2 regions of the Carnobacterium sp. FSL E2-0243 genome follow, and region 1 is predicted to be linked to the other one. Evidence: a T-box and tRNA genes for the amino acid it is inferred to sense, from the RefSeq annotation. Region 1 holds a T-box; the other holds one or more tRNA genes.
The links. The T-box of region 1 lies ahead of thrS (threonine--tRNA ligase). A T-box ahead of a tRNA ligase gene usually reads a tRNA of that ligase, here a tRNA-Thr.
Positions count from the first base shown of each region.

Region 2: it has a tRNA-Thr gene. The T-box ahead of thrS (threonine--tRNA ligase) is inferred to sense a tRNA for this amino acid. The anticodon was not compared.

Region 1 is NZ_JBBOPM010000001.1:2,321,577-2,336,851, reverse strand. It holds gene murC (UDP-N-acetylmuramate--L-alanine ligase) at 1-554, shown strand, start outside; gene MHI00_RS10970 (MaoC/PaaZ C-terminal domain-containing protein) at 906-1,397, shown strand; gene MHI00_RS10965 (GNAT family N-acetyltransferase) at 1,534-2,025, shown strand; gene polA (DNA polymerase I) at 2,056-4,716, shown strand; gene mutM (DNA-formamidopyrimidine glycosylase) at 4,793-5,647, shown strand; gene coaE (dephospho-CoA kinase) at 5,667-6,281, shown strand; gene nrdR (transcriptional regulator NrdR) at 6,529-6,987, shown strand; gene MHI00_RS10940 (replication initiation and membrane attachment family protein) at 7,011-8,471, shown strand; gene dnaI (primosomal protein DnaI) at 8,471-9,397, shown strand; T-box leader at 9,493-9,721, shown strand; gene thrS (threonine--tRNA ligase) at 9,819-11,756, shown strand; gene MHI00_RS10925 (polysaccharide deacetylase family protein) at 11,924-13,354, shown strand; gene infC (translation initiation factor IF-3) at 13,601-14,122, shown strand; gene rpmI (50S ribosomal protein L35) at 14,153-14,353, shown strand; gene rplT (50S ribosomal protein L20) at 14,468-14,827, shown strand.
Region 2 is NZ_JBBOPM010000001.1:2,915,914-2,931,188, reverse strand. It holds rRNA gene MHI00_RS13910 (23S ribosomal RNA) at 1-1,500, shown strand, start outside; rRNA gene rrf (5S ribosomal RNA) at 1,757-1,872, shown strand; tRNA gene MHI00_RS13900 (tRNA-Asn) at 1,888-1,961, shown strand; tRNA gene MHI00_RS13895 (tRNA-Thr) at 2,005-2,077, shown strand; gene MHI00_RS13890 (GNAT family N-acetyltransferase) at 2,260-2,532, shown strand; gene MHI00_RS13885 (APC family permease) at 2,574-4,400, opposite strand; tRNA gene MHI00_RS13880 (tRNA-Glu) at 4,700-4,771, shown strand; gene MHI00_RS13875 (hypothetical protein) at 4,892-5,524, opposite strand; gene MHI00_RS13870 (MFS transporter) at 5,752-6,987, shown strand; gene MHI00_RS13865 (M20 metallopeptidase family protein) at 6,980-8,152, shown strand; gene MHI00_RS13860 (glycoside hydrolase family 1 protein) at 8,341-9,783, shown strand; gene MHI00_RS13855 (L-lactate dehydrogenase) at 10,206-11,168, shown strand; tRNA gene MHI00_RS13850 (tRNA-Tyr) at 11,432-11,515, shown strand; tRNA gene MHI00_RS13845 (tRNA-Gln) at 11,520-11,591, shown strand; rRNA gene rrf (5S ribosomal RNA) at 11,692-11,807, shown strand; tRNA gene MHI00_RS13835 (tRNA-Lys) at 11,824-11,896, shown strand; gene MHI00_RS13830 (YfhO family protein) at 12,414-15,011, shown strand; gene cdaA (diadenylate cyclase CdaA) at 15,120-15,275, shown strand, end outside.

The DNA of each region.
Region 1 (15,275 bases):
TTCCAACATATGGCGCGCATAATGTTTTAAACGCCTTAGCTGTTATTGCTGTATGTCAATTAGAAGGTATTTCAGCTGAATTAATCGCCGAGAACCTAACTACTTTCCAAGGGGTAAAACGTCGTTTTAGTGAAAAATCAATGGCAGATATGATTATTATTGATGATTATGCACATCATCCTCAAGAAATTCGTGCTACTTTAGATGCTGCACGTCAAAAATATCCAGATAAAGAGTTGATTGCTGTTTTTCAACCCCATACATTTACACGGACAATTGCTTTACTAAGTGATTTTGCAGCAGCATTAAATTTAGCTGATCGTGTTTATTTATGTGATATTTTCGGTTCTGCTAGAGAAGAGCAAGGAAATGTAACGATTCAAGATTTAGCAGATAAAATTACCAATGGTGCATTAGTTTTACAAGAAGAAAATATGTCGCCATTATTAGATCATCATGATGCAGTTGTGATTTTCATGGGGGCAGGCGATGTTCAAAAATTTGAATATGCTTATGAAACTATTTTAAGTCGTACAATTTTACAAAATAATTAAACGGAAATAGACGAAACGACATTTTTTCTGTCGTTTTTTTTATAGGCTAGCTTTTATGAGCCAACTCCTCGAGAAAAAGATAAAAATTCGAGGTGGCAAAAAGCGCCACATCAATTTTTTCTATTTTCTTATCGGAGCTGAGCGGGCTCAACAAGCTTTTGATTAGGCTAGCTTTTATGAGCCAACTCCTCGAGAAAAAGATAAAAGTTCGAGGTGGAAAAAAGCGTCACATCAAATTTCACTATTCTTCAGTCGAGCCTGAACGAACTCAACGAGCTTTTTTATAGATTAGATAATAGGTATTATGGTAAAATGAAAGTGCGAATAAAATGAGAGTAGGTGCGGAAGTTTATGATTGGAAAACCAAGAAAAATTGGAAAATTAATTAGTGAAATTTCTGAAGGTGACAATTTGAGTGTTACTGAAAATATTGAAGATAAAGATATCTTGCTTTATTTAGGCTTAACAAATGATGCCAATCCACTATTTATTCAACATGACTATGCAAGTCAAACAGCTTATGAAAAGCCATTAGTACCAACGGTTATGCTGATAGGAATTATGACAAGTGCGATTTCGAAGCATTTACCAGGTCCAGGTTCTTTAATCGTTAATGTCTCTGTCAATTTATTAAATCCCGTTTTTCATTATGAAACAATTACGTTTGATTTTGAAGTCATTCGTGTTGATTTGATGAAAGAAGTTATTACAATCACAGTGGATGGGAAAAATATGAAGGATGAACGCGTAATAGATGCTGTCTTTATGGTTGAACCACCACGTTTGCTTGGTTTACCAGAAGAAATTGAGGAACAAAATGAAGTTGAAGAGACTACTAAATAAAGTTACTCTAAAAACCAGATGTTTGTCTGGTTTTTTTAGTGCCCTTTTTTATAAGAACTTTAAAATTTATTTTTCGCTATCTGTCTCTTTTTTTGGTAAACTGAATGAGGATACATTTATTAAAAAGGAGATACCAATGGAAACGTATCGTTTAAAAATTAGACCCTATCAAATGACTGACTTGGAAGCCGCCGTTACAATTTTTTCTGATACTGAAATGATGACGTATTACCCAGCCCCTTTTTCGAAACAAAAAACAATGGAATGGCTTGAGTGGTCAATAGAGCACTATCAGAGAAATGGAATGGGGCTTTGGGCGGTCTGTTTAAAAGAAACAGGTCAATTGATTGGCGATTGTGGAATAGTTCAGCAAGTGATTGATGGAGAGCAAAAGTATGAGCTAGGCTATCACATTGCGAGAGAATATTGGCGCAAAGGATATGGCAGCGAAGCGACGGAGTTTATGCTAGACTATGGAAAATCGACGTTAGGTTTACAGGAGTTAGTCAGCATTATTGATCCAATGAATACCGCTTCTCTTAAATTAGCTGAAAAAAATCACTTTCATAAATTGAAAAATACAGTTATTTTTGATAAAGAGCATGTGATTTATCAAAAGTTTTTATAAAATAAAGTAAGATTATAAAGGAGTTTTATTATGACAAAAAAAAATAAATTACTATTAATTGATGGTAGTAGTATTGCGTTTCGAGCGTTTTATGCAATTCCAGGTTCATTAGATCGTTTTATGAATAAAAATGGTTTACACACAAATGCGCTGTTTAGTTTTCATCGTATGTTAGACAATGAAATGAAAAAAGAGCAACCTACTCATGTTCTAGTTGCTTTTGATGCTGGGAAAACAACTTTTCGTAATGCTTTTTACGATGCCTATAAAGATGGTCGCCAAAAAACGCCAGGTGAATTTAAAGAACAAATGCCTTATTTGCGTGACTTGTTAGAAGGTTTTGGGATTCCTCATTATGAGTTAGATAATTATGAAGCGGATGATATTATTGGGACATTAGCTACTGTTGTTGATCCAAATGAATTTGATGTTGTTGTAGTTTCAGGTGACCGAGATTTAACTCAGTTAGCGAAAGAAAATGTGCGAGTGGATATTACAATTAAAGGTGTTAGTGAAATTGAAGAGAATACACCTGCCTATCTAATGGAAAAATATGGCATTGAACCTCATCAAATTATTGACATGAAAGGTTTAGCTGGAGATTCTTCTGATAATATTCCAGGTGTAACAAATATTGGAGAAAAAACAGCTTTAAAACTGTTACATGAATTTGGTTCTGTTGAAGGTGTTTATGAAAATATAGATGGCATGAAGCCAAGTAAACGTAAAGAAAATCTGATTAACGATAAAGAACAAGCTTTGTTAAGTAAAAAATTAGCAACGATTGAGGTCGATGCTCCACTTGAAATAAAAGTAGATGAATTGCTTTACACTGGCAAAGATGTTGGTAAGCTAATAGAGTTTTATAAAGAAATGGATTTCAAGTCATTCCTAAAAGATTTAGATACAACAGAGTATGATGAAGAAAATAAAATTGAAAAAGCCGAAATTATTTTTGAATTTGTTACAGAATTAAAAGCGGATATGTTTGGGCCAATGGGCGGATTATATGTCGAAATGCTAACGGATAATTATCACACTGCGGAGATTGTTGGTTTAAGTTGGAGTAATGGCGAGAAGATTTATGTTGCAGAACCTGACGTAGCTTTGGCATCTCCTATTTTTCAAGAGTGGGCCAAAGATCCAGCAAATAAAAAACAAGTTTTTGATGCAAAACGTACAGTTGTGGCTTTACAACGTTATGATACAACCTTAGAAGGGGTTGATTTTGACGTCCTACTAGCATCTTACATTCTAAATACAAATGATAATAGTAAAGATTTAGCCGAAGTAGCTATGGAACATGATTATTATGAAGTTGCTGCAGATGAAAGCATTTATGGAAAAGGGGCTAAGCTTGCCATACCAGAAGATGCATCTGTTTTGAATGAACATCTTGCTCGAAAAATTAAAGCAATAGAAGTCTTAAGTATCAAATTAAAGCAAGAGTTGATTGATAGCGAACAAACAGCTTTATTTTATGAGATGGAATTGCCTTTATCCATGGTGTTAGCTAAAATGGAAATGACTGGAATCAAAGTCAATGCGAATCGTTTACTAGAAATGAAAGCTGAGTTTGCCATTCGTTTAACAGATATTGAAAATCGCATTTACGAAGAAGCTGGAGAAACATTTAATATTAATTCTCCTAAGCAATTAGGTGTGATTTTATTTGAAAAAATGCAGTTACCAGTTATTAAGAAAACAAAAACGGGTTATTCAACGGCGGTTGATGTTTTAGAACAACTGCGCCCACAAGCACCGATTGTAGATGATATTTTACATTATCGTCAAATTGCTAAAATCCAATCAACCTATGTTGAAGGATTATTAAAAGTTATTAACGGGAATACAGGAAAAGTTCATACTAGATATGTTCAAACGTTAACTCAAACGGGCCGTCTAAGCTCTGTTGATCCTAATTTACAAAATATCCCGATTCGCTTAGAAGAAGGTCGCAAAATTCGTCAAGCTTTTGTACCAAGTCATGAGGGCTGGAAGATCTTTGCTAGTGATTATTCACAAATTGAATTGCGTGTTTTAGCGGATATTTCAAATGATCAGCATTTGAAAGAAGCCTTTTTAGAAGGTCAGGATATTCACTCAAGTACAGCAATGCGTGTTTTTGGCATTGAAAAAGCTGAAGATGTAACTGGGAATATGCGCCGTCAAGCAAAAGCCGTGAACTTTGGAATTGTCTATGGTATCAGTGATTATGGTTTATCGCAAAATCTTGGAATAACCAGAAAAGAAGCACAAACCTTCATAGATACTTATTTTGAAAAGTATCCTGGAGTAAAACAATATATGAGTGATATCGTTCGAGAAGCTAAGGATAAAGGCTATGTAGAAACTTTATTCCATCGACGTCGTTTCTTAAAAGATATTAATTCACGCAACTTTAATCTACGCTCATTTGCTGAAAGAACAGCGATGAATACACCGATTCAAGGTAGTGCTGCCGATATTATTAAAGTTGCCATGATTCAAATGGATCGTCGCTTAAAAGCCGAGAATTTAAAAACAAAGATGTTGCTACAAGTACATGATGAATTGATTTTTGAGGCACCTGAGGAAGAAATTGCTATTTTAGAAAAATTAGTTCCTGAGGTTATGGAATCAGCAGTTAAATTAAATGTACCTTTAAAAGTCGATAGCAGCTATGGTGATAGTTGGTACGATGCAAAATAATATCTAAGTAGATAATGATTTAAGCTATGGCTACTAAATGACCATAGCTTAAATTTAGTAGAAAGAGGTTGAAGAAATGCCAGAATTACCAGAAGTTGAAACTGTTCGAAAAGGTTTGACTAATCTAGTTGAAGGAGCAACAATACAAGACGTTGATGTTTATTGGGATCGTATTATTACTGCACCTTTTTCAAGTGAAGCTTTTCGAAATGATTTATTAGGACAAACTATTCATAAAATTGAACGTCGTGGCAAATATTTAATTTTTTTAATGGACGATTGGGCAATGATTTCACATTTAAGAATGGAAGGAAAGTATGAAGTTGAAAAAACGGGAACTCCATTAAAAAAACATACTCATGTTGTCTTTCATTTGACTGACGGGAGGGATTTACGTTATTTAGATGTGAGGAAATTTGGTCGAATGACATTAGTTCCAATTGGAACAGAGCATGAAGCACCAGGAATCAAAGGCTTAGGTCCAGAACCAATTCCAGAGTTATTCAAATTAGAGCCATTTAGTGTAGCGCTAGGAAGTAAATCAAGAGCGATAAAACCATTATTACTAGAACAAAAAATAGTTGTAGGATTAGGCAATATTTATGTTGATGAAGCTTTATTTGAAGCGAAAATTCATCCCTTAAGACCGGCTAATTCGTTAACGTCCATAGAGATTAAGAATTTGCATCACTCAATTATTGGTGTTCTTGGTAGAGCTGTTGAAGCTGGTGGAACGACGATTCGAACGTATCAAAATGCTTTAGGTGAGGCTGGAAGTTTCCAAGTGGATTTGTTGGTTTATGGAAAGACTGGGGAACCTTGTGTGAATTGTGGTCAACCAATTCAAAAAATAAAAGTGGCGCAACGAGGCACGCATTTCTGTAGTCATTGCCAAACTTTGACGGAAAGAAATAGTCGTCCACAGCACTAAATGGAATGAGGAATGAGTCATGACTTATATTCTAGGATTAACAGGCAGCATTGCGACAGGGAAATCAACAGTCAGTAATATATTTAAAGCTTTGGGATTCCCAGTGGTTGATGCAGATATTGGAGCACGTGAAGTTGTTGAGGTAGGTGCGCCAGGTTTACAAGCATTAGTGGATTATTTTGGTCAAGAGCTTTTAACACATGATGGACAATTAAACCGTGAAGCTTTAGGTGCGATTGTTTTTGCGAATGAAACCAAGCGGAAAAAGTTAAATGAGTTATTAAAGCCTTATATTCGTTCCTGGATTGACAGGGAAAAAAATAAAGTGATTGCTAGTGGTGCGCCATTGGTTATCATGGATATTCCTTTACTGTATGAAGCTGGAGGTTATCAGGAAATGATGGATTCAATTATGGTCGTCGCAATTCCTGATGATCTTCAGATTACACGCTTAATGGCACGAAACCAGTTAAGTAGATCAGAAGCATTACAAAGAATCAAGGCGCAGATTCCAATTGCTAAAAAAGTAGAGTGGGCAGATAGCGTCATTGATAATAGTGGGAGTTTAGTCGATACTCGCCAGCAAGTAGAAAAGTGGCTCCAAGAAAAAAACTTGTTTTCGGATCAATCATAATCCGAAAACAAGTTTTTTTCTTGGAGTAATCCTTAAAATGCAGGTGGGAAATTATAGATATTCGAATAAAGACATTTGCCATAAGCCTTTTCAGGGGGTAGACGGCTATGTTATAATGATGTGAAACTAGAAATTTAAGATAGAAGTAGTCTGTCTTTTTATGAATAAATAGAGTAAAACATACGAGTGAATTAAACCGATAAATAAATAGACCTATGAATGAAATGATAAAAAAAGGGTGATGAATATGCAATGTCCACGTTGTCAAAATAATGGTTCAAGAGTTGTAGATAGTCGTCCAGCAGATGACGGACGTGCTATTAGAAGAAGAAGAGAGTGTGAAGCCTGTAGCTTCCGCTTTACTACGTTTGAAAGAACAGAACAAACGCCATTGTTAGTTGTGAAAAAAAATGGTACAAGAGAAGAGTTCAACCGTGAAAAAATTCTTCGAGGGCTGATACGTTCTTGTGAGAAGCGTCCTGTTGCAATGGATCAAGTTGAACGAATGGTGGATGAAGTTGAAAATAAAATTCGTAGCCTAGGTGAAAATGAAGTTTCAACTACGCTAATTGGTGAATACATTATGGAACGTCTAGCAGAAGTGGATGAAGTTGCTTATATTCGATTTGCTAGTGTATACCGCGAATTTAAAGATATGGATTTCTTCCTAAAAGAATTACAAAAATTAAAAAATAAAGATAAATAAAAATGAGAAAGGTGTGAATCATTTTGAATTATCCTTTAAAGAATCTAAGTCCTAAAGATGGCTTTGAAGTGAGGCAAAATGCTTTGCTTTCAGATATGGATCAAAAAATTCTCACCTTTTTATACCAACCTTTAACGGGAGCGACAGCATACAGCTTGTATATGACCCTATGGTCTGAAATTGGTGAAGAAAGTTATTGGAGTGAGGGAATCTTACATTCTGAATTATTGACCATTTTAAATTGTGGTATTCCAGAATTGTATCGAGCGAGAGTTAAGTTAGAAGCTTTGGGGCTACTAAAAACCTATTTGAAGCAAGAGCCCGAAAAACAATTTATTTATGAATTGCAATCTCCCTTAACCGCAGCAGAATTTTTTAAAGATGATTTGTTGAGTTTGTTATTACTAGAAACGGTTGGAAAGCGCAAATACAAAAATTTACGCCAACGTTATAGCATTAACAAAATTGACACAGAAAAATATGTTGAAGTCACAAAAGGTTTTTTAGATGTATTTAGTTTTGATAAAAATAAATTCTCAGAAAATCAAGAATTATTTAAAGATTCAACAGCTTTAATTGGCAATGAACGTCCAGTAGAAACGACTCAACTAGATAATAAAACCTTTGAATTTAAATTTTTCTATGAAGGTTTAGCAACGCAATATATTAACCGCTCCTCAATTACTAAAGAAATTGAGAACAGTATTTTAGTTTTGCATACAATGTATGGCATTGACGAATTGGAAATGCAAAAATTTGTTTTACAAGCCTGTGATATTGACTCAGGTAAAGTGGATGAAAAAAAACTTAAACAAGTTGTTTACTCAAATTACCACCAAACCAATCAACAGCCTGTTGAACTAAAAGAACGAATTGTTGAAGATCCAACTAGCAATCAAAATAAACAAAAGTTCAGAAAAAATGATTTAAGCCATCAGGGTTTCTCTAAAGAAGATATTGTCTTAATTGAAATCAGTGAGGAGTTTACACCTTTTGATTTTATTGAAAATATAAAAAAACAAAAAGGTGGTTATGTAGCCAGAACAGAGGAGTGGGCTGTTGAAAATCTAATTAAACAATCCAATTTACCTAAGTCTGTGATTAATATTTTGATTCATTATGTATTAGTTATTCGCGGTAACCCAACTTTAACTCAAAATTTAGCTGATAGTATTGCTAATGATTGGAGCCAATCAAAAGTAAAATCACCAGAAGAGGCCATTCGAAAAGTGCAGGAACTTTACCGAGAAAATGAAATAAAAAAACAAAAAAGAGCCGAGCAACAAGCTTCATATTCAAAACCTCGTAATAATCAATACAATTCAGCGGCAGGGAATCAACGGAATCGCCAAGAGACATTGCCAGAATGGGCAAAAGAGAATCAGGCTGAAGTAGAAGAGAAACCGATGAGTGAGGCAGATCAAAAAGCCTTTATGGATCGAATCGCTCGTATTCAAAATTTAGGGAAAGAAGGTGACCAGTAATGGAAGATATGGGAAAAGGCCTAACGAAGATAATTAAAGATAGAAAACTTACTTCACAATATGAACAGCTGATTCAAGAAGTTTTAAAAGATCCAGATGTGGCTAAATTTATCGAAGAAAACCGTGAAAAATTAACGGATGAACGAATTGAAAAAAGCTATGCTAAACTATATGAATTTGTGCAAGAAAAGCGTAAGTTTGAGAAAAATCAAGGAATGTTAGCTCCTGGCTATCGCCCAACATTATTTATGAACTTTCATGTTATTGATGTTACCTATGTACCTACATCAGAATTAATTGCGAAACAAAAAGAATATGAAATTAGACGTCGTGTGAATTCAATGGATATGCCTAAAGATGTTCGAACAGCAACTCTCGATAAATTCCAATTAACGGATGATCGACGTGAAGCTTTATCAGAAGCGCTTGATTTTATTGATTCATTTTTAAAAGAACCAAAACAGTTCCACAAAGCCTTGTATTTACAAGGTTCATTCGGAGTCGGAAAAACCTATTTATTAGGTGCAATCGCTCATGATTTAGCTAAAAATGGCTATACAACAACATTGCTTCATTTTCCTTCATTTGCAGTGGAGATGAAACAATCCATTGGGAAAAATAATATGTCTGAAAAATTAGATACAATTAAAAAATCAGCTATTTTAATGTTGGACGATATTGGAGCTGATTCAATGTCAAGTTGGATTCGTGATGATGTTCTAGGTGTCATTTTACAATATCGGATGCAAGAACAATTACCGACCTTCTTCTCTTCTAATTTTGATATGAAACAGCTGGAAAATGAACATTTACGCACTAGTCAACGAGGCGAAGATGAGCCCTTAAAAGCGAAGCGAATTATGGAGAGAATTCGTTATTTAGCTAAGGAAATTAACATGACAGGTAAGAATCGACGCAACTATTAGTATCTCAGTTTTTTAGTAAAATTGAGAAGAACTTGATGATTTGATTGACTCTTACTTGAAATTTCCCTAAAAAAATGGTTTAATAGTATCAATAGATTAAATCAATGAGGAAGATAAAAAAATTAGAACTCTATTTTTAGAGAGGGATTGTTTGCTGAAAATATCCTAAGTAAGAGCTAGTTTTTACCACTTTCAAGTGCCACTGTGAACGAAGTAACTTTCTAACTAGCAGTTGGTCGTTTAGCTAGCGTTATTAAGCCTAAAGCAAGTTTAATCCTATTAAACTTGAAAGCTGGGTGGAACCACGAATTATTCGTCCCTTTTACAGGTTATTATTGACTTGTGAAAGGGACTTTTTTTTCGGAAAAATACCCCGCATTGATTAATCCGTAAATAATAACTACAAATGGAGGAATAAAACATGTCAGAAATAAAAATTACCTTTCCTGATGGAGCAGTAAAAGAGTATCCTGCTGGTTCTTCAACATTAGAAGTGGCAAAAGGCATTAGTAATAGCCTTGCTAAAAAAGCTTTAGCAGGTAAATTCAACGGAGAATTAGTTGATTTAGTTCGTCCTTTAGAAGTTGATGGTTCTCTAGAAATTATTACACCAGATCATGAAGATGCTTTGCAAATTTTACGTCATTCATCAGCACATTTGATGGCTAATGCGTTACGTCGTTTATACCCAGATATTCATTTTGGTGTAGGTCCAGCAATTGATAATGGCTTCTATTATGACACAGATACTGAGGCTCCAATTACAGAAGAAGACTTACCAAAAATAGAAGCTGAGATGATGAAAATCGTCAAAGAAAACAATCCGATTGTTCGAAAAGAAGTAACTCGTGAAGAAGCGTTAGAGTTATTTAAATCAGATCCTTATAAAGTAGAATTAATTACAGCCTTACCTGAAGACGAAGCGATTACCGTTTATGATCAAGGTGATTTTGTTGATTTATGTCGTGGCGTACATGTGCCAACAACTGGCCGTATTCAAGTCTTTAAATTACTATCTTTAGCTGGAGCCTATTGGCGTGGAAATTCAAATAATAAAATGATGCAAAGAATCTACGGAACAGCTTTCTTTGATAAAAAAGACTTAAAAGAATTTTTACAAATGCGAGAAGAAGCTAAATTACGTGACCATCGTAAACTAGGAAAAGAATTAGATTTATTTATGACTTCTTCAGATGTTGGATCAGGCTTACCTTTCTGGTTACCAAATGGAGCAACTATCCGTCGTGTGATTGAGCGCTATATTGTTGATCGTGAAGTTAGTTTAGGCTACCAACATGTGTACACACCAATTATGGCCAATGTTGAATTTTATAAAACTTCAGGACACTGGGATCATTATCATGAAGATATGTTCCCACCAATGGATATGGGAGACGGTGAAATGCTTGTCTTACGTCCAATGAATTGCCCACACCATATGATGGTTTATAAAAATGATATTCATAGTTACCGTGAATTACCAATTCGAATCGCTGAATTAGGTATGATGCATCGTTATGAAAAGAGTGGCGCACTATCGGGCTTGCAACGTGTACGTGAAATGACATTAAATGATGGACATACTTTTGTTCGTCCAGATCAAATTCTAGATGAATTTAAACGTACAATGGAATTAATGTTAGCTGTTTATGATGATTTCGATATTACTGATTATCGTTTCCGCTTAAGTTATCGTGATCCAGAAAATACAGATAAATATTTTGATGATGATGCAATGTGGGAAAAAGCTGAAGCTATGTTGAAATCAGCAATGGACGAACTAGGACTTGATTATTTTGAAGCAACTGGTGAAGCAGCCTTTTACGGACCTAAAGTCGATGTTCAAGTGAAAACAGCATTAGGAATTGAAGAAACTTTATCAACTATTCAATTGGATTTCTTATTGCCAGAACGTTTTGATTTAACTTATGTAGGTGAAGATGGTGAAAATACTCATCGCCCAGTTGTTATTCATCGTGGTATTGTTTCGACTATGGAACGTTTTGTTGCATACTTGACTGAAGAATACAAAGGTGCATTCCCAACCTGGTTAGCACCAATGCAAGCAACAATTATTCCTGTAAATATGGATTTACATGCAGACTATGCGTATCAATTGAAAGAGCGTATGACAGCTATGGGAATGCGTGTTGAAGTGGATGATCGCAATGAGAAAATGGGATATAAAATCCGTGCTTCTCAAATGCAAAAAATTCCTTATCAATTAGTTGTAGGGGATAATGAAGTTGAGGAAGCTTCTGTAACAATTCGTAAGTATGGTGAAAAAACAACAACAACAGAAGATTTTAGCATGTTCTTAGATTCAGTTGTTGCTGAAATTAAAAACTTTAGTAAATAAAATAAATAAGAAGAGCACTTGAGCATAAATAATTTGCTTGAGTGCTTCTTTGATTAAAATTATATAAAATCTTAATACTTTTATTAATAATTAGGTATATTAAAAAAGTTACATATATGTTACGATTATTTCTGTTGGGAGTCTATTATGAGTTGGAGTGGAACCATATGAAAATGAAAAATAGTTTAGCAAAGATAGCAGTTAGTTGTATTGTTGGAGGAGTTATTTTTTTAGGATTGATCAGTAATAGTACTGCAGTAGAAAAAAATAAATATAAAAAAATTACATACCCAGAAGTTGGGGCCTTTTTTTTGGAACCACAAACAACGGATACTACAGCTGAAAAACAACTAAATGATTATTTAAATAGACGATTAGTTGACTTGAAAAGTGAAACACGATTAAAAAATTATTTACCAAGAATGACTGCATTCTTATTGAATTATACAAAAGATACAACAAATACAGGAAGCATTACGTATAAAATCGAAGAAAAAAAGATTGTTAAGAGTTTAAAAGTCAATCAAGAACTTGAAACCGTACAACGAAAAGCAGATGTAACGACAATTTCTACCAAAACAGGAAATCCATTGATGCTTCATGAACTATTTAATGATGAAGAAACTGGATACCAAGAAATAAAAACGAAATTAACTAAAAAAGTAGAAGAATCTGTCGGATTATCTGATCAACAGAAGATGGAAATTATGAAACAAGTGAATGAGGTAGGATTTGAAAATACAACCCATTATGGATTATCAAATAATGAACTTATTTTTCAATTTCCAACTGAGCAAGGTATTGAAATAGTTGGTTTTGCTAAAAATCAATTGCGTCGACAATTAAAAGCTGAGTATATGACCGAGGCTTTAAATCAACAAGTAGCAGAAGAAGTCAAACAAGAAGAAGCCATTCGCGCTCAAAAAGAAGCTGAAAGAAAAGCAGCAGAAGAAAGACAAAGAATTATTGAGAGTCAACAAGCTAAACTTCCATCATCAGGAAAAGTCATCGCGCTGACTTTTGATGATGGTCCCGATCCTGCTGTAACGCCAAGAGTTTTAGATTTACTAGCAAAATATAATGCACGGGCAACCTTTTTTGTACTAGGGAAAAATGCAGCAGCTTATCCGAATTTGGTTGTACAAGAAATAAATGCAGGACACGAAATCGGAAATCATAGTTGGAGTCACCCTGATTTAACTGCATTACCTAAAGAGAAAGCATTAAATCAAGTCAATCAAACAAATCAAACGATTCAAGAGTTAACTGGTTATACGACAAACCTATTGCGTCCACCTTATGGAGCAATCACAAATGCTTTAGCCAGTGATGTTAAAATGCCAATTATTGAATGGTCAGTAGATACAATGGATTGGAAGAGTAAAAATGGTACGGCAGTTTATCAAGAAACAATGAAGAATGCCCAAAATGGCTCTATTGTTTTAATGCATGATATTCATCCAACGACAGCTGATGGACTTGAACGTATTTTGAAAGATTTAACGGCACAGGGATATAAATTTGTGACGATTAGTGAATTATTTGGAACCCCAATGCAACCAGGGTTACAGTATTATAGTCGCGGAAGTGTTCGTTAGAGAAAAATATAATAAAAAAGCATATGAAACAATTGACATGTTTACAAAATGATGGTATGATTTAAAAGTTGAGAAAACAAAGCAGAAGCACCCGCTTCTCGCCTAAGTTGACGTTAGAGTCGCTGGGCTAGATAATATAAACGAAGAATTCTTATGCTTTATGCATATGTTCGGATATTTATAGGCGGGTTCAGTCGAACTCGTCTATTTTTCTGCTGTACTTTCTCTCGAATTTAATGGAGGTGAATGACCATAGCAAAAGATATGATGGTAAATGACGGCATTCGTGCACGTGAGTTACGTTTAATTGGCAGCGATGGAGAACAACTTGGAGTGAAAACTAAAAGTGAAGCTCTACAAATTGCTGAAGCAGCTAACTTAGATTTAGTTTTAGTTGCACCAACTGCAAAACCACCAGTTGCTCGTGTCATGGATTACGGTAAATTCCGTTTTGAACAACAGAAAAAAGAACGCGAAGCCCGTAAAAACCAAAAGATCATTAATGTAAAAGAAGTACGTTTGAGTCCTACAATTGATGTAAATGACTTTAATACTAAATTACGTAATGCTCGTAAATTCCTTGAAAAGGGAGATAAAGTTAAAGCTTCGATCCGATTTAAAGGTCGTGCCATTACTCATAAAGAGATTGGACATAAAGTTTTAACTCGATTAGCTGATGAAACTGAAGATCTTGCAACAGTTGAATCAAAACCTAAAATGGATGGACGTAGTATGTTCATGCTTTTAGCACCAAAGAACGATAAGTAATATCGATGGATTTTTAAGGAGGAAATACAAATGCCAAAACAAAAAACACACCGTGGTTCTGCTAAACGTTTTAAAAGAACTGGTGGTGGCGGATTAAAACGTCATCATGCTTTCACAAGCCATATGTTTGCAAACAAATCACAAAAACAAAAACGTAAATTACGTAAAGCTGGTATGGTATCAAAAGGCGATTTCAAACGTATTCGTCAACAATTATCACAAATGAAATAAGCTATTATTGCTTAACTGAGCTAGATTAGGATTGGTTTCAATCAAACTAGCAACTAAAAAATTATTGGATAGACTTTCGATTAAATCGTTAGTTCTTATAAGGAGGAAATTACTATGCCACGTGTAAAAGGTGGAACAGTTACCCGCAAGCGCCGCAAGAAAGTTCTAAAATTATCGAAAGGTTATTATGGAGCTAAAAGTAAATTATTTAAAGTAGCAAATCAACAAGTGATGAAATCTTATCAATATGCTTACAGAGATCGTCGTCAAAAGAAACGTGATTTCCGTAAATTATGGATTGCACGTATCAACGCAGCAGCTCGTATGAATAACATGAGCTACAGTGTATTAATGCACGGTTTAAAATTAGCTGAGATTGATATCAACCGCAAAATGCTAGCTGATATCGCTGTTCATGATGCAGCTGCTTTCACAGCTCTTGCTGAACAAGCTAAAACAGCTTTAGGTAAATAATTTAGTATTACTAATCCCTACTCATTTTTGAGTAGGGATTTTTTTATTCAACTATTTACTTTTTTTTCAATTTTATATAGCCGATAAATACTAGTTGAATGAAGATAAATGATTCTAGCTAAGATGAAAATCGCTGAGTCTTTTTATTTTTTATAAAACAGCATAAATCATGCTACTTTATTATTAAATCTGAAAGAAAATGAAAACAAGCTATCTAAAGCTTTTCGTAGAAAAAGAGTATTGGTTACTTTGTGAAAAAATTAAAAAGCATTTAGAAGCGATTTAACATTTGTTTTTTAGTTTTAACGAGTTTTTACAGATCGAATGTAGAAACGAATAGGGCTCTTTATTTTAACGTAAATCAACAAAAAAAATTTATGAATAGAAAAAATCATACCATATGTAGTTGTCAATAGTGGATAAACAATAAAATATCACTATATATAGT
Region 2 (15,275 bases), 590 kb from region 1:
GGACAACAGGTTGATATTCCTGTACCAGTTTCTTTTGTTTGAACAATGGAGGGACGCAGGAGGCTAAGAAATGCGCACTGTTGGATATGTGCGTCTAAGCAATGAGTCTTGAGGTGAGTTAAATGCTTGCTTCTGTACGGACAAGTTGTGATGGGGAGGGAAATTACAGTACCGAAGTTTCTGATGTCACACTGCCAAGAAAAGCTTCTAGTTAGAAAGAAATTGCCCGTACCGCAAACCGACACAGGTAGTCGAGGAGAGTATCCTAAGGTGTGCGAGAGAACTCTCGTTAAGGAACTCGGCAAAATGACCCCGTAACTTCGGGAGAAGGGGTGCTGATCGAAAGATCAGCCGCAGTGAATAGGCCCAAGCGACTGTTTATCAAAAACACAGGTCTCTGCAAAATCGAAAGATGACGTATAGGGGCTGACGCCTGCCCGGTGCTGGAAGGTTAAGAGGATTGGTTAGCTTCGGCGAAGCTAAGAATTGAAGCCCCAGTAAACGGCGGCCGTAACTATAACGGTCCTAAGGTAGCGAAATTCCTTGTCGGGTAAGTTCCGACCCGCACGAAAGGCGTAACGATTTGGGCACTGTCTCAACGAGAGACTCGGTGAAATTATAGTACCTGTGAAGATGCAGGTTACCCGCGACAGGACGGAAAGACCCCATGGAGCTTTACTGCAGTTTGATATTGAGTGTTTGTACAGCTTGTACAGGATAGGTAGGAGCCATAGAAGTCAGGACGCCAGTCTTGATGGAGGCATTGGTGGGATACTACCCTTGCTGTATGACCACTCTAACCCTAGCCACTAATCGTGGCTGGAGACAGTGTCAGACGGGCAGTTTGACTGGGGCGGTCGCCTCCTAAAGAGTAACGGAGGCGCCCAAAGGTTCCCTCAGAATGGTTGGAAATCATTCGTAGAGTGTAAAGGCAGAAGGGAGCTTGACTGCGAGACCTACAAGTCGAGCAGGGACGAAAGTCGGGCTTAGTGATCCGGTGGTTCCGCATGGAAGGGCCATCGCTCAACGGATAAAAGCTACCCTGGGGATAACAGGCTTATCTCCCCCAAGAGTCCACATCGACGGGGAGGTTTGGCACCTCGATGTCGGCTCATCGCATCCTGGGGCTGTAGTCGGTCCCAAGGGTTGGGCTGTTCGCCCATTAAAGCGGTACGCGAGCTGGGTTCAGAACGTCGTGAGACAGTTCGGTCCCTATCCGTCGCGGGCGCAGGAAATTTGAGAGGAGCTGTCCTTAGTACGAGAGGACCGGGATGGACACACCGCTGGTGTACCAGTTGTTCTGCCAAGAGCATCGCTGGGTAGCTATGTGTGGAAGGGATAAACGCTGAAAGCATCTAAGCGTGAAGCCCCCCTCGAGATGAGATTTCCCATCACGTAAGTGAGTAAGACCCCTGAGAGATGATCAGGTAGATAGGTTGGAAGTGGAAGTACAGCGATGTATGGAGCGGACCAATACTAATCGGTCGAGGACTTAACCAAGAAATAAACGGTGAAGAACGTTTCCAAAACAATTACTTTTTAAACAGTTCCAGTTTTGAGAGATCAAACTCTCTACAACTAAATAATTGAATCGCAGTTTAGTGTCGATGTAACCATCAACCTAAACAAGCATTTTTTAACAAATTGCAAGCTAATCAAGGATGTAACTGAGCGAACCCCGGAATGCACTAGTGTGCATGAGGAGTGGAGTAAAGGAAACAGACGCAGAGTAGCGCCGTAAGTTGTAAAAAAATTGTGTGGTGGCGATAGCGAAAAGGATACACCTGTTCCCATGCCGAACACAGCAGTTAAGCTTTTCAGCGCCGAGAGTAGTTGGGGGTTTCCCCCTGTGAGGGTAGGACGTTGCCACGCAAGATTCAATATTATTCCGCAATAGCTCAGTTGGTAGTAGCGCATGACTGTTAATCATGATGTCGTAGGTTCGAGTCCTACTTGCGGAGTATTTTTTTTGTCTATAATCAAGTATTTATAGGAACGAAATTTGCCGCTTTAGCTCAGTCGGTAGAGCACTTCCATGGTAAGGAAGGGGTCACCAGTTCAAATCTGGTAAGTGGCTTCTGTCAATACAATCCAATTTAAAACTTGAAACAACTTAGAAAATTAATTCTAAGTTGTTTTTTCTTAGCATGAAATCTGCCTAAAGATAAGCTAATTCTATTAAGAAATTCTTAATATGCTGTATAATAGTTAAGTTAATGTTAAAATAAAGAGTAGATATAATAGAAAGGAATGATACTGATGGAATTTGAAAAATCTGAAAATCGTTTTTATAAAAATAATGAAGAAGGTAAAATGATTGCAGAGGTAACTTATGTACCAGCAGGTGATACTAAAGTAATCTTGGACCATACATTTGTAGATCCTTCTTTAAGAGGTCAAGGAATTGCAGGACAACTTGTAAAACGTGTAGTTGATGAAATGAGAGTAGAAGGAAAAAAAATTGTTCCACTATGTCCATTCGCTAAAGCTGAATTTGATCGTAAACCTGAATATAAAGATATTGAAGCTTAAAAGGTCTAGAGTTTAATTTTCTAGACCTTTTTTATTTTAAATTATTTTTTTAAATGATGGCTATAGGTAGCTACAACGATATTTTCTTTTGTAGCCAAAGCAGCTCTTAAGCGTAAACTCGTTTGATTATGGAGAATGTGCTGCCATGCTTTTTTTGGAATGAACTGAGGGATTAAAACAGTTGTTGTATAGCCTTTTTTAGTTGATTGAGCCTCAATCAATTTTACAAAACGTAAAACTGGATGAATAACACTTCGATAAGAAGAGTGAAGGTTAACCAAACGTATCTCTGGGTATTTCATTTTAAAATCATTATCAAATTCAGTTTCTTTATCAGGGTTATCATCAAAAGAAACATGCATAGCAATGACATTATCAGCAATGGTATAGGCGTAATTAAGAGCCTGATTTGTAACGAGAGTAATATTACTAATTAAAACAATAACAGTACTTCCTGTATAAGTTATCGGAACAGAATCTTCAAGTTTTAACTGTAATGCTGTTTTTTTGTAATGATCATGTATTTTATAAAAAATAAGGAGCATAATTGGCATAATTAAGAAGAAAGGCCAAATTTCATTTAAACGGTAGAAGAATAGTATAGCAAAAATAGCAAATGAAATAAGTGCTCCAATAAAATTTGAAATTGATTTAACTAACCAATTTTTAGGTCGCTCACGGTGCCATTTGACTAGCATACCTGTTTGAGATAACGTAAATGGGATAAAGACGCCAACAGCATATAGAGGGATTAAACGAGAGGTTTCACCATTAAATAATGCTATAAGTAGAATTGAACCAAGAGAAAGGGTCATAATTCCATTGGAATAGCCTAATCGATCTCCTTTTGCTAGATACATATGAGGCATATATTTATCTTTTGCTAAATTATAAGCTAAAACTGGAAAAGCTGAAAATCCTGTATTGGCTGCGAGAGCTAGAATAAAAGCAGTTGAAAATTGTAGCAAATAATAAAAGGCTCCATTACCAAAAATTGCTTTCCCAATTTGTGATAAGACAGTAACTTTTTCAGTTGGAATAATTCCATACCAATAATTTAAGAAGGTGATTCCAGCAAAGAAAAAACCTAATATTCCACCCATCAAGGCAAGTGTTGCTGCTGCATTTTTTGCTTGGGGTTTTTTGAAGAATGGAACAGCGTTGCTAATAGCTTCAACACCAGTTAATGAAGAAGATCCAGATGAAAAAGCTCTTAATAAAAGTCCTAAAGTAATACCAGGGACAACAGCTCCAACAGTTGCGGTTGCATGAAAAGGTGCTATTCCAAGAGCAATTTTTAGAAAACCAGTAATAATTAACAAAGTAATTACTGCGACAAACAAATAAACAGGAAACATTAAAAATGAAGCAGATTCTCTTAAGCCACGCAAGTTCATCGCAGTAATTAAAAATACAATTAAAATAGCCAATGGAACTCGTTGATTATATAAAGCAGGAATTGCAGAGGTAATCGCTTCTGTGCCCGCAGAGACGCTGACAGCTACTGTAAGCATATAATCAACTAAGAGTGAGCCACCAGCAATCAATCCTGATGTCTTACCGAGATTTTCACTAGAGACCATGTAAGCTCCACCACCATGCGGGTAAGCATGTATGATTTGTCGATAAGAAATAACAAGAGCTAGTAATAAGATTAAAACAAGGCCTGCTAAAGGTAGGGAATACCAAATTGCTCCAGTTGATAAAGTAACTAAAACTAAAACAATTTGTTCAGTTCCATAAGCGATTGAAGATAGTGCGTCTGAAGAGAGAAGGGCTAAGGCTTTGAAGCGGCCTAATTTTTGGTCACCTTCTTCAGAACTTTTTAATGGTTTACCAATTAAATAACGTTTTAAAACACTCCACATTTTTATTCCTCATTTTCTATAATAAATTTAAGCCACAATTTAAGAATTATATACCTCTTTTAATGCTTTAGCAAGCAGAAATAAGGAACGGATTAAAATGAAATAAGGGAGTAAGAAGAGTAAGAATAATTATATGAAATAAGAATTAAAAAACAACTAGATTGAAATTTTAAGGAAAATAAATGGGGATCACAATAAAGTGATATACGAGTGCTAAATAAAAGTAGAAATTTCAAAAAAAATAACTTTACAAGTAGCCAAATTTTTTATATAATAATTTTTGTGCTTCAAATAAAAATGGCCCGTTGGTCAAGCGGTTAAGACACCGCCCTTTCACGGCGGTATCACGGGTTCGATTCCCGTACGGGTCATAATGAGAATAAAAAAATACCTTAAGCTTAAAGAGCTTAAGGTATTTTTTATTGGAATCTAAGTTTATAAGAAATAAGAACGATCTCACTGCATTTCCATCAGATAGTGAGGTTATTTTTTTATTGATAATTGCGAGTAAACTCCCAAAATTCAGTCCCATCAGTTTTTTCGATAATTAAATGATCATTTTCTGTTAAGCGAACATAAAAAGTAAAATAGTTTGTATCACCTAAAATTAAACCTGCGTCATTTTTTGAATAACGATTTAACCAGCCTACAGGACTATTTTCAAATTTGAAGCCATACTGTGTACCAGTAATAGTTCTACTGCCATCTAAAGATTTCCAATTTCCTTGGTAAGATAAATCAATTACAATGGGATCAGTTTGTGCTGCTGAGGCTTCATCTGCTGTTAATTGGACTGGTATTTTTTCCACTGCAATATCATCTGAATTCTCTGGCATTTTTGTAATAGTTTCAGTATCCGTAGTTGGTTCAAGTATTTCAGGTTCAGGAGTAACGGCGTTCTCAGCTTCTGCAGCTTCTGGTTGAATGATAGTAATTGGACTTGAAGAATCTATAGTCGTTTTGTTTACTGGTGTAATTTCATTTTTTGTTAGGATTTTAGCAGGTTGCGGAGATTTATGTTTAGAAGTTGCCTGATTTTGATTGCTTTGAGAAAAACTTAGATAAATACTTAGTGAACAAATTAATACTCCTATGATTGCTAATGTTTTTACTTGTTTTTTCATTTCTAAACACTCCTTATTGTAAAATAGGTTATTCAATATCTTTAGTATAACAGCTTAAGTTACGAAGTCAATACTTATTTTACATTTGTGTTACAAATGTTTCTTTACTTTTCTATTGTGACAATTCTAAATGATTATTAAGTAAAAAGAATAAAAAATTGTTGTTTTTTTTGGTTTTCTTCAGTATATTAAGTAGTATAACTAAAAAATTAGAAAATGGTGAGATAATGGCGATAAAACAAAGTGAACAGTTGAATCGTAAAAACAATTTAATGATAGCAACTCTTTTTTTAGGTTACATTATGATTTATATTGATAAACTAGGAGTAGGGGTCGCATTAGTGCCTATTGCAAAAGAATTCAGTTTAAGTACTACTCAAACGGGGTGGATTATGAGTTCCTTTTTTGTTGGGTATACTTTAATGCAAATTCCAATGGGGTTATTGAATAATAAAATAGGTTCGCGAAAAATATTAGTTTTTTCTATTTTATTTGTAGCGATTTTTATGCTTCTATTTGGTCTAGGGAAAGGGTTAATTTATTTTATGTTGATTCGATTTTTAACGGGTGCAATTGCGCATTCAGGATACCCAGCTTCTTCTGGAAAAGAAATATCCCTAAATCTACCTTTAAATAAACGAACATTTGCACAAGGAATACTATTAGCTTCTTCTGGAATTGCTGGTATTGTGGGGCCTGTCATGGTTTCTCCCATGATAGAAACTATAGGCTGGCGTAAAGCGTACTTTGTTATGGCGGGCCTTGCCTCGCTCGTTATGCTCGTTTTACTTGTTTTTTTACCAAAAGAAAAACATACGAATGATAAGGTACTTCTTGATACTCCGTCTAAAAATAAAGTTCCATTGCTGAGTATTTGGAAAGATTCGCGTGTCTGGATACTAACGGTATGTGCCTTTTTTATAAACTCACTAGTTTATGGATTTACGAATTGGTTACCAACTTTTTTTACTTCTGCAAAAGGGATGAGTTTAACCGATGCAGCCAAAATTAATTCAATTGCTGGTATTTTTGCGTTAATAGGCGCGCTTGGCGGCAGCTATATTGTTGGGAGGTATTTTGCTGGAAAAGAAAAAATAGTTATTGCTATTTTTTGTATTGTTGGCGGATGTTCTATGCTAGGTGTGTATACATTTGACTCAATTATTTTGATTACGCTATTGCTAGGGATAGCGAATTTTTCTATGCTAGTCGCTTTTGTGACATTGATGAGTATCCCATTAAAGTTATTTATAAATGAACGCTTTTCACCAAGCTATGCTACTATTGGGACAGGTGGTGTCATGGGTGGAATCTTTGCTCCTTTAATAATAGGAGAATTAATTCGAGTATCAAATGGCAACTTCTTATCGACATTTATTTTCTTTATATTAATGGGGATAGGTGCTGCTGGTGCTATTATATTTTTAAAAATGAATCGACAAGGAGGAGCTATAAATGAATAGTCAAACAAATTTACCGATTGAGGATATGGTTAAATGGCGTCGACATCTTCATGAAAATCCGGAGCTTTCTTTTCATGAGGTTGAAACTGCTAAGTATATTTATCAACTATTAAAAACATTTCCTAATCTTGAATTAACAACGCCAACAGAGAACAGTGTAGTGGCAATTTTGAAGGGTGCAAAGCCTGGTAAAACAATTGCTCTACGTGCAGACATTGATGCATTGCCAATTGTTGAAGAAGCAGATGTTGCGTTTCCTTCTCAAAATGAGGGAGTTATGCACGCATGTGGACATGATACTCATACTGCGATGCTTTTAGGGGCTTGTAAAGTATTAACAAGCATGCAAGAAAAAATTGCTGGAACTGTCAAATTTATTTTTCAACCTGCCGAGGAAGTTCCCCCTGGAGGTGCTAAATTTTTAGTCGAAGCAGGAGTTATGAAAGACGTTGATTTAGTTTTTGGAATTCATATATTCCCTAAAATACCTGTAGGCGTTGTGGCAATTCGTACAGGTGCTTTGACAGCTGCAGCTGATATTTTCGAATTAAAAATTCAAGGGGTCGGTTCTCATGGATCAACTCCAGAATTAGCAATTGATCCTATTTTAGTTGGTGTAGAAATTATCACAAATTTAAATAATATTATTTCGCGAAATATTGCTGCTTTTGATAATGCGGTACTTTCAATTGGTGAATTTACTAGTGGAAATAGCGCGAATGTTATTCCTGATACAGCAAAAATTCAAGGCACCGTTCGAACGAATGATCCGGCTGTCCGCACATTGGTGAGAAAGCGTATTGAAGAAATAATTGAACATGTGACTAAAATGTATGGGGCTAGCTATGAATTAAATTATATTATGGGTTATAGTCCAGTTGTAAATGATTCAGAAGCGACTGAATTAGTCCGAAAAGCAGCTTTAAAAGTTGTTGGAGAAAAAGGACTCATCACAGCTCCCCAAATGATGGGAGGCGAAGATTTTTCTGCCTATACAGATGTTGTGCCAGGTTCATTTTTTGTTGTTGGAGGTGGTACAGCTGAGGAAGGCTGTGGTTATATGAATCATCATCCTAAGTTTAAAATTAATGAAGGTGCTTTGGCGGTTGGTGCTGAAATGGAAATCCAATTAATTACAGATTTATTAATCAATGATGAAGAATGAAGTGAAATAAGGTAAAAAGATTAACTACGGTTAGTCTTTTTTTTATGATGTATGTTAATGAGTGTTTGTTTATTTTTTATTGTCTAGTCTTTTGTTGATGTTTTTTAGTAAACTATGCTAAAATGAATGTAATGTTTTTTAAATAGATGCTAAATACGTTAGATAAAGAATAGAGGAGTGAGTCTAAAATGGATTATTCAAAAAAAGTTAGTTTTCCTTCAACTTTTTTATGGGGAAGCGCAAGTGCAGCCTATCAAGTAGAAGGGGCTTGGAATGTAGATGGTAAAGGGAAGTCAGTTTGGGACAACTACGCTAAAGTGCCTGGTGCAACCTTCCAAGGTACAAATGGAGATGTTGCAGTTGATCACTATCATCGATATAAGGAAGATGTTAAGTTAATGGCAGAGCAAGGGCTAAAAGCTTATCGTTTCTCAATTGCTTGGAGCCGTATTTTTCCTGATGGAACTGGGGAAATTAATGAGGCAGGTTTAGCTTTTTACGATCGATTAATTGATGAACTATTGAGCTATAATATTGTTCCTGTCGTGACTTTGTATCACTGGGATATTCCACAAGCCTTAATGGATGCTTATGGTGGATGGGAAAATCGTCAAGTTATTGAAGATTTCAATAACTATGCAGTTACTTTATTTAAACGTTACGGGGATAGAGTGAAGCATTGGGTTAGTTTAAATGAACAAAATATATTTGTTGGTTTTGGCTATCGTTATGGAAGTCATCCTCCGGCAGTTAAAGATGAAAAACGATTTTATGAAGTGAATCATATTGCTAACTTAGCCAATGCAAAGGTTATTCAATCTTTTAAAGCTTTAAATATTCCAGAAGCATTAATAGGACCAAGTTTTGCTTATTCTCCAGTTTATCCAGCAACGCCTAATCCAAATGATGTATTAGCAAGTGAGAATGCAGAAGAGTTGTTGGCACATTTTTGGATGGATGTTTATGTTTGGGGAGAATATCCTAAAGCGACAATGCACTATTTGAGTGAAAACGGAATAGCACCAACCATTTTACCTGGGGATATGGAGTTATTAAAAGCTGGGAAACCTGACTTTATGGGGTTAAATTATTATCAAACGACTACTGTTGAATACAATCCATTAATTGGTGGTGTAGGAGTAGCAGAAATGAACTTTTCTGGGAAAAAAGGGACGTCAAAAGATAGTGGAATTCCAGGAATGTATAAAACGGTGAAAAACCCTTATACTGAAACGACAGATTGGGATTGGACTATTGATCCACAAGGTTTACATGTAGCTTTACGCCGAATTGAAAATCGCTATCATTTGCCCATCCTGATTACAGAGAATGGACTAGGAGCGTTTGATACGTTAGAGTCAGACGATCAGATTAACGATGATTATCGAATTGATTATTTATCTCAACATGTATCGGCAATCCAAGAAGCTTTAACAGATGGTGTGGAAGTTTTAGGGTATTGTACGTGGAGCTATACAGATTTATTAAGTTGGTTGAATGGATATCAAAAACGTTATGGAATGGTTTATATAGACCGTGATGAACATGATGAAAAGACATTGAGACGTATTCCTAAAAAGAGCTATTTTTGGTTTAAAGAGTTGATTGAAAAAAATGGAGAACAAAATTAACAAGGTGTTAAAAAAGTCATTATGTTCCAATTAAAAGAATGATGGAAAAGGGCGTTTAGAGTATCGTAGACTTTACGAATACTTTAAACGTTTTTTATGTACAGTTCAACCACTATCTAAATCACCGACACTATCAAAAAGTTACATAAATATCGAGCTAGATCCATGTGCTGATTAAATAAATTAGAAACGTAAGAAAATATTTTTCAGACTACTAGGCTTAAATCATAGGACATTTTTTCTGTTTTTATCTTATTTATGGGTTTTCTTTAATGGAAGTAGGAATCGAATTTGTTGCCTTACATGTAAAAAAAATGGTATTCTCAACTTGAATTATAGAGTGTTTAATTTTTACTGATTAATAGAAGGTAAAGTCGAATGTAAACGACTATGGGAGCTAGTATATAGAATGGAGGAACAACATGAAACAAGCGGATAAAAATCAAGAAAAAATTATTTTGATTGGTGCGGGTGATGTAGGATCTAGTTACGCATTTGCTTTAGTTGCACAAAATATTGGTCGTGAATTAGGCATTATTGATTTGGACACAGGTAAAAGTGAGGGAGATGCCTTAGATTTATCGGATGGTCTAGCTTTTACATCGCCCAAAAAAATCTATGCAGCAACTTATGCAGATTGTAAAGATGCGGATTTAGTTGTGATTACTGCTGGAGCAGCACAGGCTGAAAATGAAACCCGCTTAGACTTAATTAAAAAGAATTTTAAAATAGCTAAAATCATAGTAGATCAAGTAATGGCTAGTGGATTTGACGGAATCTTTTTAGTAGCTAGTAATCCTGTTGATATTTTAACTTATGCAGTTTGGAAATTTTCTGGATTACCAACTCAAAGAGTTATCGGATCAGGTACGTCCTTAGATAGTGCTCGTTTTAGAGGAGCCTTAGCAGGGATAACTGATGTGGATGCCCGAGATGTGCATGCATATATCATTGGTGAGCATGGCGATACGCAATTTCCTGTATGGTCCCATGCTAATATAGGTGGTTTGCAAATTTACGAGTGGATGAGAGAGCATCCAGAAGTGACTGAGGAAAGTTTAATTAAATTAGTGACAGATGTCAGAGATGCGGCTTATAAGATTATTCAGCGTAAAGGATCAACTCACTATGGGATTGCGATAGCTTTAGCTCGAATTACAAAAGCTATTTTTGATGATGAAAATGCTATTTTACCACTCTCAGTTTATTTGGATGGGGCTTATGGGGAAAAAGATATATATATTGGTTCTCCAGCTGTCGTAAATCGAGAAGGAATTAAGTCTATTATTGAAATTCCATTAAATGATTTAGAAAAGCAAAAAATGCATGAATCTGTTTCGACGATTCGACTTATGCAAGAAGACGCATTTAAAAATCTATTATAAAAAGACGAGGCTAAAGAAATTTATCGGCAGTATTTTGGCCATTTTTCTTTAGCTTTTTAGAACTATTTGGAAAAAAATTGATTATTTGTAAAATAACTCTTGCGAACTACTCGAATCTGTATTATACTAATGGAGTTGTTGCAAATTATGCAGTTTTGAAATAAATATGCATTAAATACTTAAAAAAAGTATTGACAATTTTTCACCAATCCTGTTATAATAACTCTCGTTGAGTAGTATTATAATTTATATTCCTTAATTATGGAGGGGTAGCGAAGTGGCTAAACGCGGCGGACTGTAAATCCGCTCCTTCGGGTTCGGCAGTTCGAATCTGCCCCCCTCCACCATTATTGGGCTATCGCCAAGCGGTAAGGCAACAGACTTTGACTCTGTTATGCGTTGGTTCGAATCCAGCTAGCCCAGTTACTTAAATCTACTGTTTAAGATAGTAGATAGATACGAATAAAAATGCATAATTTTTATGAATATTCTAGTAAGATAAAATCTAAATAAATACAAATTGTCTGGTGGCGATAGCAAGAAGGATACACCTGTTCCCATGCCGAACACAGTAGTTAAGCTTCTTAGCGCCGAGTGTAGTTGAGGGTTTCCCTCCGCAAGAGTAGGACGTTGCCCGTCTTTTGTATATTATTTAGAGTCATTAGCTCAGTTGGTAGAGCATCTGACTTTTAATCAGAGGGTCGTAGGTTCGAATCCTACATGACTCATCACTAAGTGTTTACGACAGAATTGTCGTAGGCGCTTTTTTTTGCTATGGTTCTTGCTGCTTTAGCAGCTTAGAACCATAGTATGCATCGGCCTGAAGGGACGAATGTAATCGAATAATGTTTTGGTTTTTCAAGGTTCTTGCTGCTTTAGCAGCTTAGAACCATAGTATGCATCGGCCTGAGGGGACGAATGTAATCGAATAATGTTTTGGTTTTTCAAGGTTCTTGCTGCTTTAGGAGCTTAGAACCATAGTACGCATCGGAAATAAAGGACGAATATAAACCGGAAAAATGTTTTTATTTTTCATGAGAAGAAGCGTACTTCCCAATTTGTTTTAATAATTCTTTAATTTTAATAGGTTTCTTTAGGAAATATTAAGAGCTAAATGGTATAATTATATTCTGTATCAAACGTCCGTTATTCGATAGTTTAAAAATAAGAGTGAGTGACAATTGGATGAATTAGATAGAATAAAATAAAATTTTAAAGATATTTTATAGAAATTGAGGTTTTTTGATGAATAAAGAAACGAGAAGGAAGCAGATATTGTTTCAGGTAATAAGTTTAATTTTACCTTTGCTGATTTTAGTTCCTGTTTTTCTTAGTATGAAAGTGACGCCGTTTGGAGACTCTAATTTATTAGTCAGTGATTTGGGCACACAATATGTTCCTTTCTTTGCCTATTTTAAAGAAATGATTATTGGGGATGGAAGTCCGCTTTATTCATTTTCTAGTGGAATGGGGGATGATTTTTTACCTTTAGCGGCTTATTACTTAATGAGTCCTTTCAATGTCCTTTTCTTAGTGACTCCAAACGCTTATTTAGCTACAAGTGTTACGATTGTTATTATGCTGAAAATTTGTTTTATTTCAGGAAGCTTATTTTTTTATTTGAGTCAGACGTACCGAAAAGTTGAATGGGCGCAATTATTTTTTGCTTTAGCGTATGCTTTTTGCGGATTTGTAGGTATTTATCTATATAATATTATGTGGTTAGATGCTTTGATTTGGTTACCGATACTCGCCTTAAGTATTCATTATTTAGTTGAACAAAATAAAAAATTGTTTTATTGTTTAAGTTTATTTGCAGTAATTGTGAGTAATTACTATTTAGGCTATATGTCTTGTCTATTTGCATTATGTTACTTTATTTATTGGACAGCAAAAAAGACAGAATTTACTACTATTAAAGAGTATTTTAAGCAAACAAAAGTAAAGTGGCGGAATTTTATTGTTTATTCTGTGATTGGCGCAGGTTTAAGTGGCTTTATTTTAGTTCCAGCAGCGCTTGGTATGCTACAAACTGGAAAGTCCGCTGTTGATTGGCATATTTTTCTGCCCATACCACGTTTTGGTTTGGACTTTTTGGTTCAATTAGGTCTTGAAAATACTGGTTTTAATAGTCGCTTGGATCATCTGCCTACTATTTTCGTTGGTAGCTTTGTATTGATTTTAGCATTGAGTTACTTTTTTATTAAAACTATTTCTCGCAAAGAAAAATGGTTGAGTTTTTCTTTGATTGCTATTTTCTTTTTTAGTTTTTGGTTGCAGAGCTTTAACACTGTTTGGCACATGTTTCAACTAGCTGCAGGCTTCCCATATAGAAATACCTATATGTTAAGTTTTGTCCTTATTTTTCTAGCTTATGAAAGTTGGCAAAAACGATCAGATCTATCGAATAAAACGATTCTAAAAGTTACAGGGAGTTTAGTGGGATTACTAGCTATCGGTTATGGCTATAGCTGGTTAATTTTGCCTTGGTTAGTGAAGAAAAGTCAATTCTTTAAAGACTTACCTTTTCAATCAGCTGTGCCATTACAATTGTCGTTGTTTTTTATTTCAGTAGGTATATTTTTAATAATGGGGCTACTTTTAGTTTGGGTTAGAAATTCGAAAAAACGTCATTGGGTATTATTTTTAGCTTTATTTTTAGAGCTTGGATTTAATTTTTATAATATGTTAGGTGAAACACCGCTAGCTGACGAACCGCGTTTCCGTAGTGATATGACGAATTATAATTATTTAATCGATGAGATGAAGGCAAAAGATTCAGATTTATTTAGAATTGAAAATGCAATTAATGGAGTGGACAATGGCTACAATGAAAGTTTCCTTTATAGCTATAATAGTACACCTTATTATAGTTCTACATTGAATGAAAATTTAAGATTAAGTTTGGCTAGATTAGGTCTATTTAGTCGGAATGAACGGCGGATTAGTGATGTTGGACAGACACCATTTTTAGATTATTTATTTAATACTAGGTATAGCCTTGATGAGCCAAATCCAGAGGAAGCTGAATTCGCGATTGTCAAAAGTGATTTTGGGCAAATTGTGCCTAAAAATCCGAGTATGGCTACAAGTATTGGCTACACAGTTCCACTAGCATTTGCCGATGTAAAATTGAAGGATAACCAGCCATTTGCTAATCAAAATGCATTAGCTGAGAGCATATATGCATTCGACCAGCCACTTTTTGAACCGGCGGAAGTGATGCAGAGTATAGCACCAAATTCTTATTTTGTAACAGCGAAAGCAGATGGTCCGCTTTATTTGTATTTACCAAATAATCGACTAGAAAAAATTCAAGTATTTGTTAATCATGAAAAAATAGTGCCAAGAGTAAATATAAAAAATCAAGCATTGCTCGACTTGGGTGATTTTAAAAAGGGGACACAGATCTTACTTGATTTTTCTAGTTCAAAAACAATAAAAATGACAGGTGAAAATGTTCAGACTATGAATGGTTCCACCTACTATCAAACCATTCGGACTCTTGAGCAAAATCGTTTGATAGTTAGTGATTGGAAAGCTAGCAAAGTAGAAGGTAAGGTAAATGTTCAATCAGATCATGAACTACTTTTTGTTTCAATTCCGTATGATGAAAAGTGGAAAGCTAGCGTAGATGGTGAAAAAGTTAAACTCCAGAAAGTTGCAGGAAATTTTATTGGGATTCCAGTTTCTAAAGGGGAACACCAAATTGAATTAAATTACTCACCAGAAGGATTTCAAATTGGTAGTTTTATTAGCTACGGTGCATTAGCTGGTCTAGTTAGTTTGAGTTTAGTTGATTGGTATCAAAAAAGAAAACGAATAAAAAACAGAGCCAACTAATTAAATTCAGTTGCAATCAGGTTATAAAGTAAGATTTACCATAAGAATCATTGGAAATTATGGTATAATAAAAAATAATGGCACGTAGAATATCATGGAGGTGCATGTATGTCGATAGATTGGACACAACTATTTACGTGGCGAAACTTTTTTAATGTAATAGACATTTTAGTTGTATGGTTTTTTGTGTATAAATTAATCACACTATTAAAAGGGACGAAGGCAATTCAACTTTTAAAAGGAATTGCTGTCATTATTGTAATT